3 regions of the Geobacter sp. genome follow, and region 3 is predicted to be linked to each of the others. Evidence: riboswitches for the same ligand, from Rfam matches in the RefSeq annotation. Region 3 holds a riboswitch; each other region holds the start of a gene.
What was found. A riboswitch is a leader RNA that binds a small molecule or an ion and turns the genes downstream of it on or off. The one in region 3 is predicted to bind molybdenum cofactor.
Positions count from the first base shown of each region.

Region 1: linked by a shared signal. The riboswitch ahead of RCH91_RS20190 (aldehyde ferredoxin oxidoreductase C-terminal domain-containing protein) and the one ahead of RCH91_RS15500 (aldehyde ferredoxin oxidoreductase C-terminal domain-containing protein) in region 3 are both predicted to bind molybdenum cofactor.
Region 2: linked by a shared signal. The riboswitch ahead of RCH91_RS04195 (molybdenum cofactor biosynthesis protein MoaE) and the one ahead of RCH91_RS15500 (aldehyde ferredoxin oxidoreductase C-terminal domain-containing protein) in region 3 are both predicted to bind molybdenum cofactor.

Region 1 covers NZ_JAUQXO010000087.1:8,492-14,595, reverse strand. Annotated here, with positions in the region: gene RCH91_RS20190 (aldehyde ferredoxin oxidoreductase C-terminal domain-containing protein) at 7-1,743, opposite strand; molybdenum cofactor riboswitch at 1,781-1,903, opposite strand; gene mftF (mycofactocin biosynthesis glycosyltransferase MftF) at 1,913-3,346, opposite strand; gene RCH91_RS20180 (electron transfer flavoprotein subunit beta) at 3,343-4,236, opposite strand; gene RCH91_RS20175 (ferredoxin family protein) at 4,271-4,549, opposite strand; gene RCH91_RS20170 (FAD-dependent oxidoreductase) at 4,546-5,844, opposite strand; gene RCH91_RS20165 (electron transfer flavoprotein subunit alpha/FixB family protein) at 5,841-6,104, opposite strand, start outside.
Region 2 covers NZ_JAUQXO010000019.1:8,936-15,039, forward strand. Annotated here, with positions in the region: gene RCH91_RS04175 (iron-containing alcohol dehydrogenase) at 1-57, shown strand, start outside; gene RCH91_RS04180 (aldehyde ferredoxin oxidoreductase family protein) at 141-1,871, shown strand; gene RCH91_RS04185 (MoaD/ThiS family protein) at 1,976-2,200, shown strand; gene RCH91_RS04190 (HesA/MoeB/ThiF family protein) at 2,205-3,047, shown strand; molybdenum cofactor riboswitch at 3,114-3,232, shown strand; gene RCH91_RS04195 (molybdenum cofactor biosynthesis protein MoaE) at 3,308-3,691, shown strand; gene RCH91_RS04200 (porin) at 3,766-5,133, shown strand; gene RCH91_RS04205 (substrate-binding domain-containing protein) at 5,288-6,097, shown strand.
Region 3 covers NZ_JAUQXO010000065.1:74,451-80,554, reverse strand. Annotated here, with positions in the region: gene RCH91_RS15520 (transporter) at 6-929, shown strand; gene buk (butyrate kinase) at 970-2,058, shown strand; gene RCH91_RS15510 (SDR family NAD(P)-dependent oxidoreductase) at 2,116-2,883, shown strand; gene RCH91_RS15505 (pyridoxamine 5'-phosphate oxidase family protein) at 2,898-3,299, shown strand; molybdenum cofactor riboswitch at 3,327-3,445, shown strand; gene RCH91_RS15500 (aldehyde ferredoxin oxidoreductase C-terminal domain-containing protein) at 3,465-5,195, shown strand; gene RCH91_RS15495 (MoaD/ThiS family protein) at 5,220-5,444, shown strand; gene RCH91_RS15490 (HesA/MoeB/ThiF family protein) at 5,446-6,104, shown strand, end outside.

The DNA.
Region 1 (6,104 bases), on a different contig from region 3:
TGCTTCCTACCAGTTGAATACGTCGTCCAGTTCCTCATCCTTCATCATGAAGGTCTGGTTGTGGGGTGCGACCGGCTCGGTGTAGAAGAAGCGCGGCAGCCGATCGTGCTGCTTGCTGAAGCCGGCCCGGGTGTTGAAGTCCCGCTCGGCTGAGAGGACTTTTTTGCCGAGGGCTACCACGTCATCGCCGGTCATGGTGATGCCGTGGAACGAGCCGAGCATGTCGAGGAGCGCCTGGAAGGTCTCCGGCTGGTCCATGATGGCAAAGGCGATGAAGAGGCACATGCCGGTGGAGTCGATGGCGGCGGTGGCGATCTGCAGATTGCGCGACAGCTCGATCTGCCCCTCGGTCTTTAACGGATCCACGTCGCCGCCCACCTTGAGGATGTTGGTGGCAATGGCGTAGCCCGCGGTGTGATCGGCACCCTGGGTGCTCGTGGCATAGGTGACGCCGATCCCCTGGATGGGGCGGGGGTCGTAGGCGGGGAGCGCCTGGTCCTTGACCACCGGCACCCGCTCCACGCCGAACACCTTGCCGGTTACGGCGGCGCCGCTGCCGAGGATGCGCCCCAGCGGTGTCCCCTTGCCGACCTCCTCCATGAGCCGGATGGCCCCCTCGCGGTCACCGAACTGAATGACTCCCGCATCCATGGCCACCCCGATGGTGACCCCCATCTCGATGGTGTCGACGCCGATATTGTCGTCCATGAAGTCGAGGCGGGCGATGGTGTCCAGGTCGTCGATGCCGCAGTGCCCGCCATGGGACCAGACCGTCTCGTATTCAGGCTGCTTGGTGAGGTAGTGGCCGTCCTTGTCGTTATAGATGCCGGAACACTGAATTACGCAGCCCCGGTGGCAGCCGTGGGTGGCGGTACCGCCCCGCTTCACTTCCAGTTCCGCCTGGGCCTCGCCGCTGATGTTGGCGGCGCCGGCGTATTGCCCTGTTTTGAAGTTGTAAGTGGGGTAGCCCCCCGCCTCGTTGAGGACGTTGGTCAGCACGTTGGTGCCGTAGGCCGGGAGCCCCTCGCCGGTGACCGGGTGCTTGCGCAGCCCCTCCACGAACTTCCGGTTGGCGTCCCGGTACTTCTCGGGATCCTTCGGCGGGCGCATCTTCATCCCCGCGTCGTCAAGGATGATCGCCTTGACCCGCTTGGCGCCCATGACCGCCCCAACGCCGCCGCGGCCGCAGTGGCGGGTCGGACGGAGCTCAGGGTCGGTGCAGGCGATGGAAGCCGCCAGGAGCTTTCTCTCACCGGCGGTGCCGATGGACATGTAGGCGACCTTGTCCCCATACTCCTTCCGCAGTTTCTCGATGACAGGGTAGTTGTCCAGCTCCTTCAGGCTGTTGTCGACGATGACCTGGATGCCGTCCTTGTTGATGAGGATCTTGTAGAGGTCGTCACCCTCGGGCTTCCCTTCGAGGATGACCGCGGCGTAGCCGAGCCGCGCCAGCACCTGGGCGGCCTGGCCCCCGGCGTTGGACTCCTTGATGGTGCCGGTGAGGGGGCTCTTGCACCCCACCGACAGCCGGCCGGTCATGGAGCCGGTGGTGCCGCTCAGCATGCCGGGAGCGATCACCAGCTTGTTCTCTGCCCCCAGCGGATGGCAGAGGGGGTGCACTTCCTTGGCAACGACCAGCGATGTCATCGCCCGCCCGCCGAGCCCGGCATACTCGCCGAGCCCTTCCACTGTTACCGTGGGGCCACCCGCTGCTCCCATGTTGATCCGAGCAATCTTGTCCATGCGTTTACTCCTTTCCCTTTTCCTGGATTGTGTGGTCTTCAGCCACGATAATTCTCCTTTCCAAAGGGAGGCTTTGCCGTTTCCGGCAAAACCCAGTGGCCTGACACCATGGGACAACCATCATCCCCGCAGGAAGGCAGGCTCGGAGAAAGTGTACTATGTATCTTTTCTAGCCGGCCGCTTCCATCTGCCGGAGAATCACCACCCGGTAGGAAGCGAAACACCGTCTGCTCAGGCATCCCCAGAAGACCCCGGCCCCGTAGGCGACCTGCTCCAACAGGTAGATGCCGGTGAAGCGAATGAATGACAGCCGCGGCTTCTTGATCCCGTGATCCACCTTTGCCGCGCACCCCAGAACACCGATGGCCACCAGGCCGAAGAGCGGGAAGAACAGGGAGAGGGCCAGGAGGGGGATGGCGTAGTAGCGAATCAGGTGGTAGCTGAGATAGTAGACGAGGCTCCCCAGGGCTCGCAGCCGGCCGGACACCAGGGCAGGAAGCCCGACGGGCAGCTTCCGGCGGGCGAACCGCACCCGCACGACCGTTGCGTCCACCGCCAGGACCCCCGCGGCCATGAGGAGTGTCCACCCCCCGGTGAACGGAGCCATGACGCAGAGGGCAAGGAGCAGGGCCAGGAGCGGCGGAACGACCATCCGCTTGCGGCGGTGGGGATGGAGGATCTGGAGCATCCCCTCGGAGGTGCCGTAATCGAAGCGGCGGGACATGAACGAGCGAAGCGTGCTCCGGTGCTCGTGCAGGACCCTTCCCGCCGGCAGGTAGGCGATGGTCCACCCCTCGTCCCGCAGACGCCAGGTCAGGTCCACGTCTTCGCCCACGTGCATGGTGTCGTCGAAGCCGTCCACGCTGCGGAACGTGAGGCGGCGAACCAGGAGGTTGCAGCTCGGCAGGTAGAAGGTGTCGTCTCCGCCGCTTCCCGTGCGCTCCCGGGAGCCGAGGGAGAGGCTGGACATGACCGCCTCGTAGCGGTCCACGGTCGATTCGGTGCACATGCCGTCCACCAGTCCCCCCACGGCCGCCGTCCGATGATCGTCGAAGGCCGGAATCAGCTCCGCGAGCCACTCCCTGGAGGCGGTGCAGTCGGAATCGATGAAGGCGAGGATATCACCCCGGGCGGCCGCCGCCCCCACATTGCGGGCCGCCGCCGGTCCCCGGCCCGTACCCCCCGACGAGACCACCCGGGCTCCGGCCTGCCGCGCCACCTCTGCAGAGTCGTCGCTGCTCCCGTCGTCCACCACAATTATCTGGAGCTTCTCCCGGGGATAGGTGAGGGTGGCGAGTGAAGCAAGGCAGCGTTTGAGCTCCTCCGCCCGGTCCTTGACGGGGATGACTACACTGACGGTGGGAAGCGCCGACGGTTGTTCCGGTGCATTCCGGAGCCGCTCCATGAAGCCCTTTGCCGCCAGGTGCTCGAGGACGTCGGCCTCGGCGGCGGTCGCGGCGGACAGGGGACCCTCCATCCCGCGCCTGACGAGTTCCGTCAGGGAACGGTTCAGGCGAAGGACGCAGAGGGGAGTCTTTGTTACGAGAAAGTTTTCACCCCCCCGTTCCATCAGTTCCACATGCCGCGACAGGCGATAGATCATGACGCTGCCTCCGGTGCGATTCCCTCTTCGCGAAAAATCCTCAAAAGCTCCGTGGTCGTTTCATCAGCCGAGAGAAGATGTGTTTTCCCCTCACGGGCCTTGATGCCGCCCGAGAGAAGGGAGATTATCCGCTCGAAGGCGGGGAGCTGCGGGTCCGGGGTCACGAGCCGCACCGGGTCGGGGCGGGGCGTGCCGAACTCCGCCGTCGTGAGATAGGCTCCGGTTGCGCCGACCTCCCAGAAGGGGAGCCCCAGGTCAGCCAGTTCCCACTCCTCGATGGGAGCGGTCAGGGATCGGGTGATTGCCTCGATGGAGGGGTAGCGGGGTGTCTGCCCCTCGTCGAAGAGCACCGTGCAGGGGAACGGTGCTGCGACTTTCTGCCGGGCACCCCGGTCCCCCTTGCGCAGGGCCTCTACTCCCTGCGGCTTCAGGGTTAGCGCAACGGCTGCGGTGATGCAGGGGGCGCCGGTGGCGGCGGCGGCCAGGGCCGGCACCGGGTCGTCGCCACGGTCCGCCAGACGGTTGCCGGTGAAGAGGAGGGTAGGGGAGAGGATACCAACGATCCGGGCCAGGATACGGGCGTCGGCCACCGCATCGCCCCCCTCCAGGCCATGGTCCCAGAACCGGATCCCCCGGTCCGCACCCAGGGAGAAGGCGAGGCGGAGTGTGTCGTCGAGACGCTCGGGACCCATTGCCAGCACTGTCACGGCGCCTCCGAGGCTGTCCTTGAGCCGGAGAGCCTCTTCCAGGGCAACGAGGTCGGCCTGGTTGGGGACACGCCGAAGGCCCCGGTCGCTGATGCCGGCGCCCCGCGTCGTTACGCGGGCGGGAGGGCGGGGGTCGTTGACCTCCCGGAGGAGGACGAGGATGTGAAGGTTTTTGTAGGGCATATCTGAAATCTCCTACCTAGTTATCGCGCGATCATCACGTCATCCGGTACGCCACCCCGAACCCTCCCCGGGGATAACGCCAGCGGGTGAAGGCATTGCGGTGGCAGACCACGTAGCAGGTGCCGCATTCAAGACAGCCGTCATGGACGAAGGTCATCTTCTTATCCTCCTCCGACCAGGTGTAGCAGCGGGCCGGACAGGAGTTGGTGCAGCCGCGGTTGTCGCAACCCACGCAGACCTGGGGATCGAGGACGATGTGGGGTTCCCGGTCGATGGTGAAGCTGGTGAAGTCGAAAATCTCATCGATGTTCATAGTGCTCTCCATGCGCTGAAGGCGTCGGCCGCCAGGTTCTTGAGCCCCACCTTCTCCTTTGCCGTCTTCAGGAACAGCTTGGACAGGTTCTCCTTGGGGGTGCCTTCGATGCGGTAGATGTACTCCATCATGCCGCAGACCAATTCCGGGTACTCGTTGTAGATGCGGTCGTTGTGGAGCATGTGGGGAGCCTTCCGGTAGAGCTTCAGGTCCTTGATGACGTAGCTGTCATTCATGAGCTGCCGGTACACCTCGAGCCCCCGCCGGCTGAAATCACCCGCCTGGTGGGCGGCGATGACCGCCTGGCCGGCGAGGACACCCGAATGGGAGGCCAGGTTGATCCCCTCCAGGTTGAGGCCGGTGGCGTTGCAGAGGGCCGCCGCGTCGCCGGCAACGAGGATGCCGTCGCCCACCAGTTCGGGGATCATGTTGTATCCGCCCTCGGGAATCACGTGGGCCGAGTACTCCTGCAGTTTTCCCCCCCCCACCATCTTGGCCACCTGTGGCTGCTCCATGAAGGCGTTCAGCAGATCGTAGGGGGTCTTGCCGCTGGTCCGCAGGCTCGCCAGGTGAAACACGAGGCCGACGGAGAGGGAGTCGTAGTTGGTGTAGAGGAAACCTCCACCCCTGACCCCCTCGGTGCAGCCGACGAACTCGTTGGCGAAACCCTGGTCCCGCACCAGGCCGAACCGGTCGTCGATGAGCTCTCTCGGCATGTCGATGAGCGCCTTGACCCCCACCGCCATCTGGGCCGGGTCGAAGGTTGGCTGCCGGAGCCCCGCCTTCTTGGCGGTGAAGGAAAGGACGCCGTCGGCGGCCACCACCACCGGTGCGGTCAGTTCGCCCTTCCGGTCGAGGATGGTAACGCCGGCCACCTTGCCGTTGCGGACCACGACGTCATCCACCGTGGCCCGGGTGATGAGGGTGGCGCCGGCCTTGACCGCCTCGTCAGCGAGCCAGCGGTCGAAACTGGGGCGGAAGATGGTGTAGCCGTTATAGGGGGGGCGGTCGAAGCTGCCTGCTTCAATGGTCGTCGAGAAGCTGGAGTCGCCGGTCATGAAGGTGACGCCCTTCTTGACGATGTGGCGCTCCAGGGGGGCCCGCTCCCAGAAGTCGGGGAACACCTCTTCCAGGGAGGGGAGCCGGTGGAGCACTCCGCCGAACATGTTCTTCTCGCCGGGGAACGTCCCCCGCTCCAGCAGGGCCACCTTCATGCCTGCCCGCGCCATGGTCAGGGCGGCGGACGAGCCGGCGGGGCCGGCCCCGACAACTATCGCATCATAGGATGTACTCATTGCGCACCTCCGACGGCCGCTTTAACCCGCTCCAGGAGGGACGGCAGCACTTCCTTCAGGTCAGCCACGAACCCCTCGTCGGAGTTGGCGAAAATGGGGGCCTTGGCGTCGCTGTTGATCGAAATGATCCGGCGGGAGTCCTTGATCCCTCCCACATGGTGCATGGAGCCGGAAATGCCGAGGGCCAGGTAGACACGGGGGGTAACGGTGCGGCCGGTCTGCCCCACCATCCGCTCGAAGCCGGTCCAGCCCAGGTCGTA
Region 2 (6,104 bases), on a different contig from region 3:
AACCCGCGCAAGGCGACGCTGGACCAGGTCGTCGGCATCTTCAAGGCAGCGATGTAACGACGGGTTCCCTCCCCCGCTAGGGGGGAGGGGGCTTCTTGGACCTTTTGCAAGAGCCTCAATTGAAAGGGAGTAATCAGTTCATGGATAAGATAATTCGCGTAAACATGTCCGACCTGAGCACCAGGACCGAGGCGGTGCCCACCGCCTGGGCAGGGCTCGGCGGCCGCGGCCTGACTTCGACGATCGTTGCCGCGGAGGTCCCCCCCACCTGCCACCCCCTGGGCCCGAGCAACAAACTGGTCTTCGCCCCGGGGCTCCTGACCGGGACGCCGGCCGCCAACTCCGGCCGCCTCTCCGCCGGGGCCAAGAGCCCCCTGACCGGTACCATCAAGGAGAGCAACGCCGGCGGCACCGCGGCCCAGATGCTTGCCCGCCTTGGCATCAAGGCGCTGATCATCGAAGGGGTTCCCAAGGCCGATGCGTGGTACAACCTCCACGTCACCATGGACGGGGTCGCCATCAAGGAAGAAACCGAACTGCTAGGCAAGGGAAACTTCGCCGTCATCGAGGCCCTGGAAGCCCGCCTCGGCAAGAAGACCGGCATCCTCACCATCGGCCCGGCCGGCGAACTGAAAATGACCGCCGCCAACATCTCCGTCAAGGACCCGGACAGCAAGATCCGCAGCCACGGCCGCGGCGGCCTCGGCGCCGTCATGGGCTCCAAGAAGATCAAGTTCATCTCCATCAATGACGAGGGCGCACCCAAGGTGCCCATCGCCGATCCGGAGAAATTCAAGACCGCCGCCCGGGCATTCGCCAAGGCACTCCTCGACCACCCGGTGAGCGGCGAGGGACTTCCCACCTACGGCACCAACGTGCTGGTCAACATCCTCCACGAGGCCGGAGGTCTGCCGACCAAGAACTTCACCGTCGGCCAGTTCGACGGGCACGACAAGATCTCCGGCGAGACCATGCACGAAACCATCGTCAGCCGGGGCGGCAAACACAAGCACGGCTGCCACGCCGGTTGCATCATCCAGTGCTCCCAGGTCTACCACGACAAGGAGGGGAAATACGTCACCTCCGGCTTCGAGTACGAGACCATCTGGGGACTCGGCGCCAACTGCTGCATCGACGACCTGGACGACATCGCCGTTGCCGACAACCTCAAGGACGACATCGGCATCGACTCCATCGAGACTGCCGTCATGTTCGGCGTGGCCATGGAAGCAGGCATCCTGAAGTGGGGAGACAGCAAGGAGATGCTTCGCCTCCTCACCGAGGAGATCGGCAAGGGAACCCCCCTCGGCCGCATCCTTGGCGGCGGAGCAGGTTCCGTTGGCAAAGCCTACGGCGTCACCCGGGTACCGGTGGTGAAGAACCAGGGAATCCCGGCTTACGACCCCCGTTCGGTGAAGGGAATCGGCATCACCTACGCCACCAGCACCATGGGGGCTGACCATACCGCCGGCTACACCATCGCCACCAACATCCTCAACGTGGGCGGTTTTGTGGACCCGCTGAAAAAGGACGGCCAGGTGGAGCTTTCCCGCAACCTGCAGATCGCCACGGCGGCCGTGGATTCCACCGGCATGTGCATCTTCGTCGCCTTCCCGGCCCTGGACATCCCCGAGTGCCTGCCGGCCCTCATCGACATGATCAACGCCCGTTTCGGCATCAGCCTGACCGGCGATGACGTAACGAACCTGGGCAAGCATATTCTGAAGGTCGAGCGGCAGTTCAACATCGAGGCAGGGTTCACCAAGGAGCATGACCGCCTCCCCGAGTTTTTCAAGACCGAACCGGTGGCGCCCCACAACGCCGTCTGGGATTTCAGCGACGCGGAGATTGACGAATTCTGGAACTTCTAGCCGATGCTTCGCAAAGCGGAATACATATGAAATACGGGCGCGGGCACCATCAGTGTCCGCGCCCGCCGAGCACATCAGGCCGCCTGGCCGTCGGGGGAAATGCAATGGAGATCACCGTAAAACTGTTCGCCATGTTCCGGGTAGGGCGCTTTGCCGCGGTAACGAAAAGGTACGACCCGGGGGCCACCCCCGCAAACATCGCCAGTGAGTTGAAAATCCCGGAAAAGGAAGTCGGGATTGTGCTGGTCAACAGCCGGCACGCCACGCTGGATCACCGGCTGTTGGACGGTGACACCCTGTCCCTGTTCCCGCTCGTGGGCGGAGGATAGCGTTATGGAATTGCGCATGTTCCTGCAGAGGCACGCCCTGGGAGACGTCATTCCCTGGGCGGTTCAGACTGACGCGGCAGAGCGGTACGACCTCACCATCGGGGAGGCGGAGGAAACCATCCTCCAACTGGGGCTGATGCCCGCCCGCTACCAGCGCAATCGCCAGACCATCACCGTCGGCATGCAGCTGCGTCTCTTCCGGAGCAGAGTCGTGGTCATCGGGAGCGGCGGTCTCGGGGGGTATATCATAGAGGAACTGGCCCGGCTGGGTGTTGGACATCTGGTGGTCGTTGACCCCGACATCTTCGAGGAGCACAACCTGAACCGCCAGATACTCTCCTCCCCCGCCCACCTGGGGGCACCGAAGGTGGCGGTGGCGGCAGCACGGGTCAGAGAGATCAATCCGGCCGTGACCATCACGCCAATCCAGGACGCATTTTCAGCGACCAACGGCCGGAAGATGCTTGAAGGGGCCGATGCCGTGGTGGACGGGCTGGACAGCATAACCACCCGGCTGGAACTGGTGGAACTATGCCGGGAGATGGCAATCCCTGTGGTGCATGGCGCCATTGGCGGCTGGTACGGACAGGTGGCCACCCAACTCCCCGGCGAAGACATCTCGCCCTACATCTTCGGCCGATGGGCAGAGCCGAAAGGGGTTGAAACGCGGCTCGGCAACCCTTCCTTCACCCCTGCCGTAGTGGCCAGCCTCCAGGTGGCCGAGACCTGCAAGGTCCTCCTCGGCGAGGGAGAATCCCTGCGTCAGCGGATGCTCTTCGTGAACCTCCTCGACATGGAGTTCGAGGAAGTGCGGATCGAGCCCCCCCTGGCGGCGGTCGGAGAGTAGCGGAGACCCGCTCCGCCATAAGGAAAAAGTTGACAGGTCGGCCTGTTGCATGCGAGATTACTGAAAATTCGACACCCTCTCCGAGCCGCAGCGCCTACCAGGTCCAGACCTCACGGCGCCCGGCCAACGGGTTCCGCTGGAAACGGCGGCGCCTCCCTTTTGAAAAGGAGATCCCCGGTTGCCATGCGTCCCAGGGCCTCTTTCCATTCAGGAAGGGGGCCTTTTTCGTTGTATCCGCCGACAGGACGAGGAGCCATTTCATGGTCGTCATCACCGATACCCCCATCGACCCGTCAACGACATACGGGCTCATCTCGAACAAGACCGCCGGTTCGGTTGTCCTGCACTACGCCGTGGTGAAGAAGGACGGCGGATCAGGCGCACCGACGGACTCCATCGAATACCGGTTCGAGGAAGGTGCCGAGGAAGAGCTTGACGCCATCGTCGCCGAGCTCCTTCTGAAGTGGAAGCTGGAGGATGTACTCCTGGTCCGAAGGGAGGGGTGCCTGCACGTCGGCGATATCATCTCGCTGGTGGCCGCCAGCTCCCCCAACAGCGAGGACGCCTTTGCCGCCTGCCGCCACGGCATTGCCCGCTTGAAGAAAATGACCACCGTCTGCAAACGGGAACGCCTCGCGGAATAGGAACTGGCACTAACAATTTGAAATCGGTCATCATGGGGCATGCCCCGTTGCAATTCAATCTGAAGGAGGCAATCATGGACGGAAGGACCATTGCAGCAGCACTTCTTTTCACCGGCGCGATGGCGGCTCAGGGAGTGGAAGCCAAGACCCTTGAGGATGTTTTGAAGGAAAAGGGGGTGATCACCGAGGAGGACTACAAGGAGGTGACGAAGAGCAAGCCGGTGAACTTCAAGGTCGGCAACGGTATCAGCCTGACCTCGCCGGATGAGAAATTTCAACTTAACATCGGTGGTCAGATCCAGACCCGGTATAGTTATCTGGACAAGGATAACGACAACGATAGCAGCTCAGGCAGCGCACAGAACACCAGCAGGTTCGAGATAAAAAGGGCCAAGCTTCTGCTGGGGGGCTATGCCTTTACCAAGGACGTGACCTACAAGCTGGACATGAACTTCATCAATATCAGCAGCGGCACGACAAAAAATGGGGGGCTGCTCGAGTCGGTCTGGCTCAATTATCGCCTTATGGACGAGGTGCAGTTCCGGTTCGGGCAGAACAAGGTCCAGTTCGGCCGGCAGTGGATCACGTCCACCGCCAACAACCAGTTCGTGGACAGTTCCCCGGTAACGACGGCGTTTGCGCCCGGATACGACACGGGAATCGAAATACACGGCAAGGTCGCCAAAGGTCTCTTCGCCTATAGCCTCGGAGGATATGGCGGTGTGGGCCAGAATACTTTCCGGTCGACCAGCGACAACGCCTTCAACGTACGTCTTGCGCTCAACCCTCTTGGAGAGATGGCGTATTCCGAGGCCGATCTGGAGAACAGCGAAAAACCGCTTCTTTCCATCGGCGCCAACTATTATTTCAATACCCTCAGCGGCACCACAGGTAGCGGCACGAGTGGCCTGGAATCCAACAACGTAAACTTCGCCAAAACCATAAGCAGCTCCGACCCGCTTTCCGCGCCGGGCTGGTTCGGAATGGGCAACTCCTCAGGGGTCATAACGACAGCAGCACAACGAATCAATAATGTGAAAGAATCTGTTGACTTCCATACCGCGGGCTTCGATGCAGCCTTCAAGTGGCATGGCCTGTCGCTCCAGGGTGAATACATGTTCGGTCAGGCCGACGGGTCGAAGAGCAATAACACCGTTCGCGCCCATGGCTATTATGCCCAGGCCGGTTACTTCGTGATCCCGAAACACCTGGAACTTGCGGCCCGCTACTCCTATATCGATCCGAACCGGGACGTGAGCAACGACCTCTGGGTTGAGACTACCGGGGCAGTGTCCTGGTATTTCATTGGTCACAACCTGAAGGTGCAGGCCGACTTCAGCAACATTCACCGTCAGGGCCGGATCTCCTCCAACGATCCTCCTGCCACCGCCAGTACGGTTGACGACAAATTGGTGCGGCTGCAGGCCCAGCTTTTCTTCTAAAGGTTTCGCCGGCTCAAAGGCATCAGTACGGATGCCTTTGAGACCTGCTGGCACGGGATCAGCCGGCTGAAAAAACGGCGACTACAAAAAGAGGTAAATATTCAAATAGCCTCGGTTTATGGTATAGTTACTAACTTCTCACAGGAGGTTTACGATGAACATTCTCACCAGGCTTTTGTTTACTGTCACCACTCTCGTCATGCTTTGCAGCGCGTCATACGCCGAGGAGCGCCTCAAGATGTCCACCACCACCTCCACCCAGGACTCGGGGCTCCTGAAGGTGCTCCTCCCTCCCTTCGAGAAGAAGAACAACTGCAAGGTCGACGTGATCGCCGTCGGCACCGGCCAGGCACTGAAGCTGGGCGAGGCCGGCGACGTGGACGTGGTCTTCGTCCACGCCCGCAAACTGGAGGACAAGTTCGTGGCCGACGGCTTCGGCGTGAACCGCAAAGACGTCATGTACAACGATTTCGTCATCATCGGCCCGAAAAACGACCCGGCCGGCGTAGCCCGCGCGAAAAGCGCCGCCGAGGCCCTGAAGCTGATCGCCGCAAAGCAGGCCACCTTCGTCTCCCGCGGCGACAAGTCCGGCACCCACACCAAGGAACTGGAACTCTGGAAGAGCGCCGGCGTAGAGCCCAAGGGGAACTGGTACGTGGAGGCGGGCCAGGGGATGGGACCGGTCATCACCATGGCCACCGAGCGTCAGGGATACACCCTGGCTGACCGCGGGACCTACAACGCATTCAAGGGGCAGAAGACCGATCTCACCATCGTCTTCCAGGGGGAGAAGGGGCTTTTTAACCCCTACGGGATCATCGTCGTGAACCCGAAGAAATTCCCCCATGTGAAGTTTGATCTGGCCATGAAGCTGGTCGACTTCGTCACCGGCGCCGAGGGGCAGAAGATCATCGCCGACTACAAGGCCCACGGCGAGCCGGTCTTCTTCATCTACAAGAAATAGGGAGAGT
Region 3 (6,104 bases):
AAATGATGAAAACGGTAAAAGTCCTGATAGCAAGCATTTGTTTGGCCACTTTTGTCTTTATCCAGTCGGCGGCTTGGGCCTTCAATTCCAGTTCCTTCAACGGCACGGCCGATTTCTATGCGGGAGCCGCTCCCCCGCCGGGACTTCACCTGATCGACTACAACGTCTTCATGGACATTAAAAAGATCGAAAACAAGGGGCAGGGATTGGCTGACGGGAAAGGAACTCTTACAGCCATCGCCTTCCGGCCGATCTATGTATCGGAAAAGGGACTCTTCGGCGGTAACTTCCTGATGCACTCCATCATTCCCCTGCTGACTGTGGAGGCTGACGTTAAGGTGAATACGCCAGGGGGCCCGGTCACCGTGGAAGGGCATGATGGTGGTCTCGGCGATGTTTACTTCGGGGTCGGCATGGCGTGGCACACCCCGACCTGGCACTGGCTGACGGTATTGGACATCATCACCCCAACCGGCAGCTTCGATTCCAAAAAGCCGATCAACGCGGGCAACAATGCCTTTGTCATAGAACCGGTCGTGGCAGTAACGGGTCTTTTCCAGAACGGCATGGAGGTGAGCGCCAAGCTCATGTACTCCTATCACACCAAGAACAGCGATTATAGGGAACCAGGAACGGGTCTCAAGGGGTATCAAACGGGGCAGGCGATACACATGGACTACAACGTGAACTATGCCGTGACGAAAGACCTGAAGCTCGGCGTTACCGGCTGGATCTGGCAAGGGCTCGAAGACGATGAAATCGGCGGCAAGAAGCGTTCCGACACCAAGGATTTCGAGTTTTCCATGGGGCCGGCAGCCCGCTACCAAAGCGGCAAGTTTGCCCTCATCGGCAAGTATGTGCTTCCGGTGTCCGCCGAAAACCGTATCGAAGCCAATCAGCTCTGGATCGACCTGGTTTATTCATTCTAGGAAGTTCACAGGGATCGGCACTCTTCCGGAGGGAAAAACGATGGACGACAAGAAAATACTGATTATCAATCCCGGCTCCACCTCGACAAAAATCGGCGTCTTTACCGAAGGGAGGATGATCATCAATCAGTCGGTAAAGCATGACGACGCGGAACTCAGGAAGTTTCCCACCATCTGGGACCAGTATGATTTCCGCAGGGAGGCAATCTTCCAGGTTCTCGCCGACAACAACCTCTCCATGGGCGAAATGGACGCCATCGCCTGCCGGGGTGGTAACGTCAGGCCCCTTCCCGGCGGCATCTACCGGATCTGCCCGAAAATGATCGAGGACATGAAAAGCGGTATCTATGGCGGCCACCCCATCAATGTGGGGGGACTTGTCGCCTTTGACCTGGGCAACCAGTTCAATATCCCGGTCCTCACCGCCGATCCTCCCATGACCGACGAATTGTGCACCTCGGCCAGGTACAGCGGCATTCCCGAGATCAGCAGGCAGAGCAGCTTCCACGCCCTCAACCAGAAGGCCACCGCCAGGAAGGTGGCCGCCGAACTGGGGAAGAAATACGACGAAATCAACCTGATCGTTGCCCACCTCGGAGGGGGCATATCGGTAGGAGCCCACCGCAGGGGGAAGATCATCGATGTCAATAATGCCCTTGACGGCGACGGCCCCTTCTCTCCGGAGCGGGCCGGATCCCTGCCGGCCGGCGATCTGGTCAAGCTCTGCTTCAGCGGCGAATATGAAAAAAATGAGGTCCTGAAGCTCCTGACCGGAAGGGGTGGCCTGTTCGCCTACCTGGGGACGACCGATGCCGTTGAAATCGAGAAGAGGATCGCCGACGGGGACCAGAAGGCGGCGGAGGTCTATGAAGCGATGATCTACCAGGTGGCCAAGGAGATCGGCGCCTGCGCAGCGGTCCTTGAGGGGGAAGTGGACGTCATCGCCCTCACCGGCAGCCTGGCCTATTCCAAGGTGCTTCTGAAAAGCCTGCAGAAGAAGATCTCCTTCATCGCCCCGGTCCTCCTCAATCCAGGCGAGAACGAGATGGAAGCCCTGGCCGATGCGGCCATGAGATATTTCAGAAACGAAGAGGCCTTGTCCATTTACAGGCAGGACAAGGCAGCATGACCAGTCAATACACTTTGCAGCGGATTTAGCACATTACCCAAAAAGGAGATACTAGCCATGGGAAAACTCACCGGAAAAGTTGCAATCATCACCGGAGCGGCACAGGGAATCGGCGCGGCATACGCCGTGGGCCTTGCCAAGGAAGGGGCAAAGATCGTCATCGCCGATGTCCTTGACGGCGAGAAGGCAGTGGAGGCAGTGAAAAAGGCAGGCAGTGACGCCATTTACATCAAAACCGACGTCAGCAGCCAGGAGCAGTGCGACGCCATGGCCAAGGCCGCGGCTGAAAAGTTCGGCTCCGTCGACATCCTGCTCAACAATGCCGCCATCTTCGGCAGCATCGTGCTGAAACCGTTTACCGAATGTACACCCCAGGAGTTCATGAAGGTCATGGAAATCAACGTCCTCGGCCAGTTCAACTGCATGAAGGCGGTATTCCCCTACATGAAGGCCAAGGGGGGCAAGATCATCAACATCGGCTCCTCCTCCATCAACGAAGGGGTGCCCGGCATGCCCCACTACGTTGCATCCAAGGGTGCGATCATGGCCCTCACCCGCTCCATGGCCCGGGAGCTGGGGGACTACAAGATCAATGTCAACACCATAGCCCCCGGCTTCACCCATTCCGACGGCGGCAACAACTTCGACAAGAACAAGAAGCTGGACCTGCCACCCCTGGAAGAGCTGCAGCTCCAGGCCCGTTGCCTGAAAAGGGAAGCGGTGCCCGAGGACCTCATCGGCCTGGCCCTGTTCCTCTCCTCCGATGACAGCGCCTTCATCACGGGCCAGATGATCGTCCACGACGGCGGGTTGTCGTTCCACTAAGGACGGAGGGTTACATGAAAGAAGTACTCGACATGCTGCCGATCCCCTGCTACGGCAGCCTGGCAACCGTGGATGCCGGGAAACCAAGAGTCAGACCCTTCGCCGTCATGTTTGAGGAGAACGGCAGATTCTATTTTTGTACAGCCAGCAATAAAGATGTTTACCGGCAACTGACCGAATGTCCGTACATCGAATTCACGAGGACCACTGACGATATGCGGTGGCTGAGAATAAGCGGCGAGATCACATTCGACGAGGATATCAGGAGCAAGGAGAAGTGCTTCGCCAACTATCCCATGCTCAAAGGCATCTATCAGACGCCGGACAACCCGATCTTCAAGGTTTTCTATCTGGAGCACGGCAACGCATCCATCGACAGCATGACGGCGGAGCCGCGCAAGGTTTTTGAGTTCTAGCAGGAGCGGCTACAACAGTACCATCAGGCGGGAAAAAGTCTCCGAGCCGTCTTGCCTAAAGGAACTCCCCCATGGCACGAGGCCTGCGGGTCACGCTGGAAACGGCGTGACCTCCCCTTTCGGAAAGGAGACTAGGGGAAATTTCTACTGAAAGGGAGAAGAACCATGAACAAGATCCTTCGTGTCGACATGACCAGCCTCAGCACCACCACTGAGCCGGTTCCCAAAGAATGGGCCTGCCTCGGCGGCCGTGCCCTTACCTCTACCATCGTTGCAAAAGAAGTGAAACCTACCTGCCATCCGCTGGGGGCGGACAACAAGCTGGTCTTTGCCCCCGGCCTGCTGAGCGGCACAACCGCCGCCAACAGCGGGCGCTTTTCCGCCGGTGCCAAAAGTCCCCTGACCGGCACCATCAAGGAGAGCAACGCCGGCGGACTGGCCGCCCAGATGTTCGGCCGCCTCGGTATCAAGGCGCTCATCATCGAGGGGCTGCCTGCGGGAGACAACTGGTACAGCCTGCATGTCAACAAGGATGGGGTGTCCGTAGCGGTTGAGACGGAACTGATCGGCCAGGGAAACTTTGCCGTTGTCGAAGCTCTGGAAAAAAGGCTCGGCAAGAAGACGGGGGTACTCACCATCGGTCCCGCGGGGGAGATGAAGCTGCTTGCCGCCAACATCTCGGTCAAGGATTCGGACAGCAAGCTGCGCAGTCATGGCCGCGGCGGCCTCGGTGCCGTAATGGGGTCGAAGAGGATCAAGTTCATCTCCATCGACGACCGCGACGCCCCCGGCATCAAGCCCGTGGACAAGGAGACGTTCACCGCCGCCGCCCGGGCCTTTGCCAAGGCGATTCTGGAGCATCCCGGAACCGGCCAGGGCCTCCCCACTTTCGGTACGGCCGAGATGGTCAACATCGTCAACGAGGCGGGGGGTCTTCCGACCCGCAACTTCACCTATGGCCGCTATGAGGGCCACGAAAAGATCTCCGGCGAGACCATGCGCGAAACGATCATCGAACGGGGGGGGAAACCGAGGCATGGCTGCCAGCCCGGCTGCATCATTCAATGCTCCCAGGTTTATAACGACAAGAACGGCACGTACGTCACCTCAGGATTCGAATACGAGACCATCGAGACCCTGGGAGCCAATGCCTGCCTGGGGGACCTGGACCAGATCGCCGCCGCCGATTACATCATGGATGACATCGGCATCGATTCCATCGAAACATCGGTGGCCATTGGGGTGGCAATGGAGGCGGGCGTACTGCCGTTTGGCGACGGCGAAGGGGTGTTGCGGATACTTCGGGAAGAGATCGGCCGAGGGACCCCGCTGGGACGAATCATCGGCAACGGTACCGGCAATGTGGGGAAGGCCTATGGGGTGACCCGGGTACCGGTGGTGAAGAACCAGGCGATTCCCGCCTACGATCCCCGCGCCATCAAGGGTATCGGCATCACCTACGCCACCAGCACCATGGGAGCGGACCATACCATGGGCTATGCAGTCGCCACCAATCTCATGGGGGTCGGCGGCGGCATCGTCGATCCGCTGAAGAAGGACGGCCAGGTGGAACTTTCCCGGCACCTGCAGATCGCCACCGTCATGCTCGATTCCCTCGGCCTCTGCCTGTTCATCGGCTTTCCCGCTGCGGACATTCCCACCTGCGTCCCGGCTCTGATGGACATGCTGAACGCCTGCTTCGGTCTCAAGCTTACCCCGGACTGGCTCGGAGAACTGGGGGTCACCACCCTGAAAACGGAACGGGCCTTCAACCTGGCAGCCGGCTTCACCAATAAGGATGATCGTCTCCCCGACTTTTTCAGGGAGCCGCTGGCACCGCACAACGCCGTGTGGGACTTCACCGACGAGGAAATCGACGCGTTCTGGAATTTTTAGCCTGACGACGGAAAGGGGTGCGCCATGAACGTCACGGTAAAACTGTTCGCCACATTCCGCTTCGGACGCTTCGCGGCAGCAACGAGGCACTACCCGCCCAGTACCAGTATCGGCGAAGTGATCCGTGAACTGCAGATACCGGATACGGAGATCAGCATGATCATGGTGAACGGGAGACATGCGGCCCCGGACCAGCAGCTGCGGGATGGGGACAGCCTCGCCTTCTTCCCGCTGGTGGCAGGAGGTTAGGATGGAAGAGCTGCGTCGGTACCTGGCCGGAGAGGCGAAGGACGGCCTCATCTCCTGGGCAACACAGATCGAAGCCGCTGCGCGGTTCCGGGTCTCTCTTGCCCGGGTCGAGGAAACAGCCTTGGACCTGGCCATTCTCCCCGCCCGCTACCAGCGCAACCGCCAGGCCATCAGCGTGGGCCAGCAGCTAAAGCTGTTCAGGGGACGGGTAGCGGTGGTGGGGTGCGGCGGGCTGGGGGGTTACGTTATCGAAGAACTGTCTCGGCTCGGAGTTGGCACCATCATCGCCATCGACCCCGACTTCTTCGAGGAGCACAACCTGAACCGTCAACTCCTCTCCTCCCCCGCCCGACTGGGGCAGGCCAAGGTAGAGGCCGCGGCGGCACGGATAGCGGAAATCAACCCGGCGGTGACGCTGGTTCCGGTGCAGGCGGCCTATGGGACGGAAAACGCCGTGGAGCTTTTCCAGGATGTCGATGTCGTAGTGGATGCCCTGGATTCGGTCCCGACGCGACTGGCACTGGCGGACAGCTGCGACGGATTGGGCCTCCCTCTGGTGCACGGGGCCATAGGAGGCTGGTTCGGCCAAGTCACCACCCAATTTCCCGGGGATCGAACCATCCGACTGCTGTATGACCGCTGGGTGGAAGGCAAGGGATT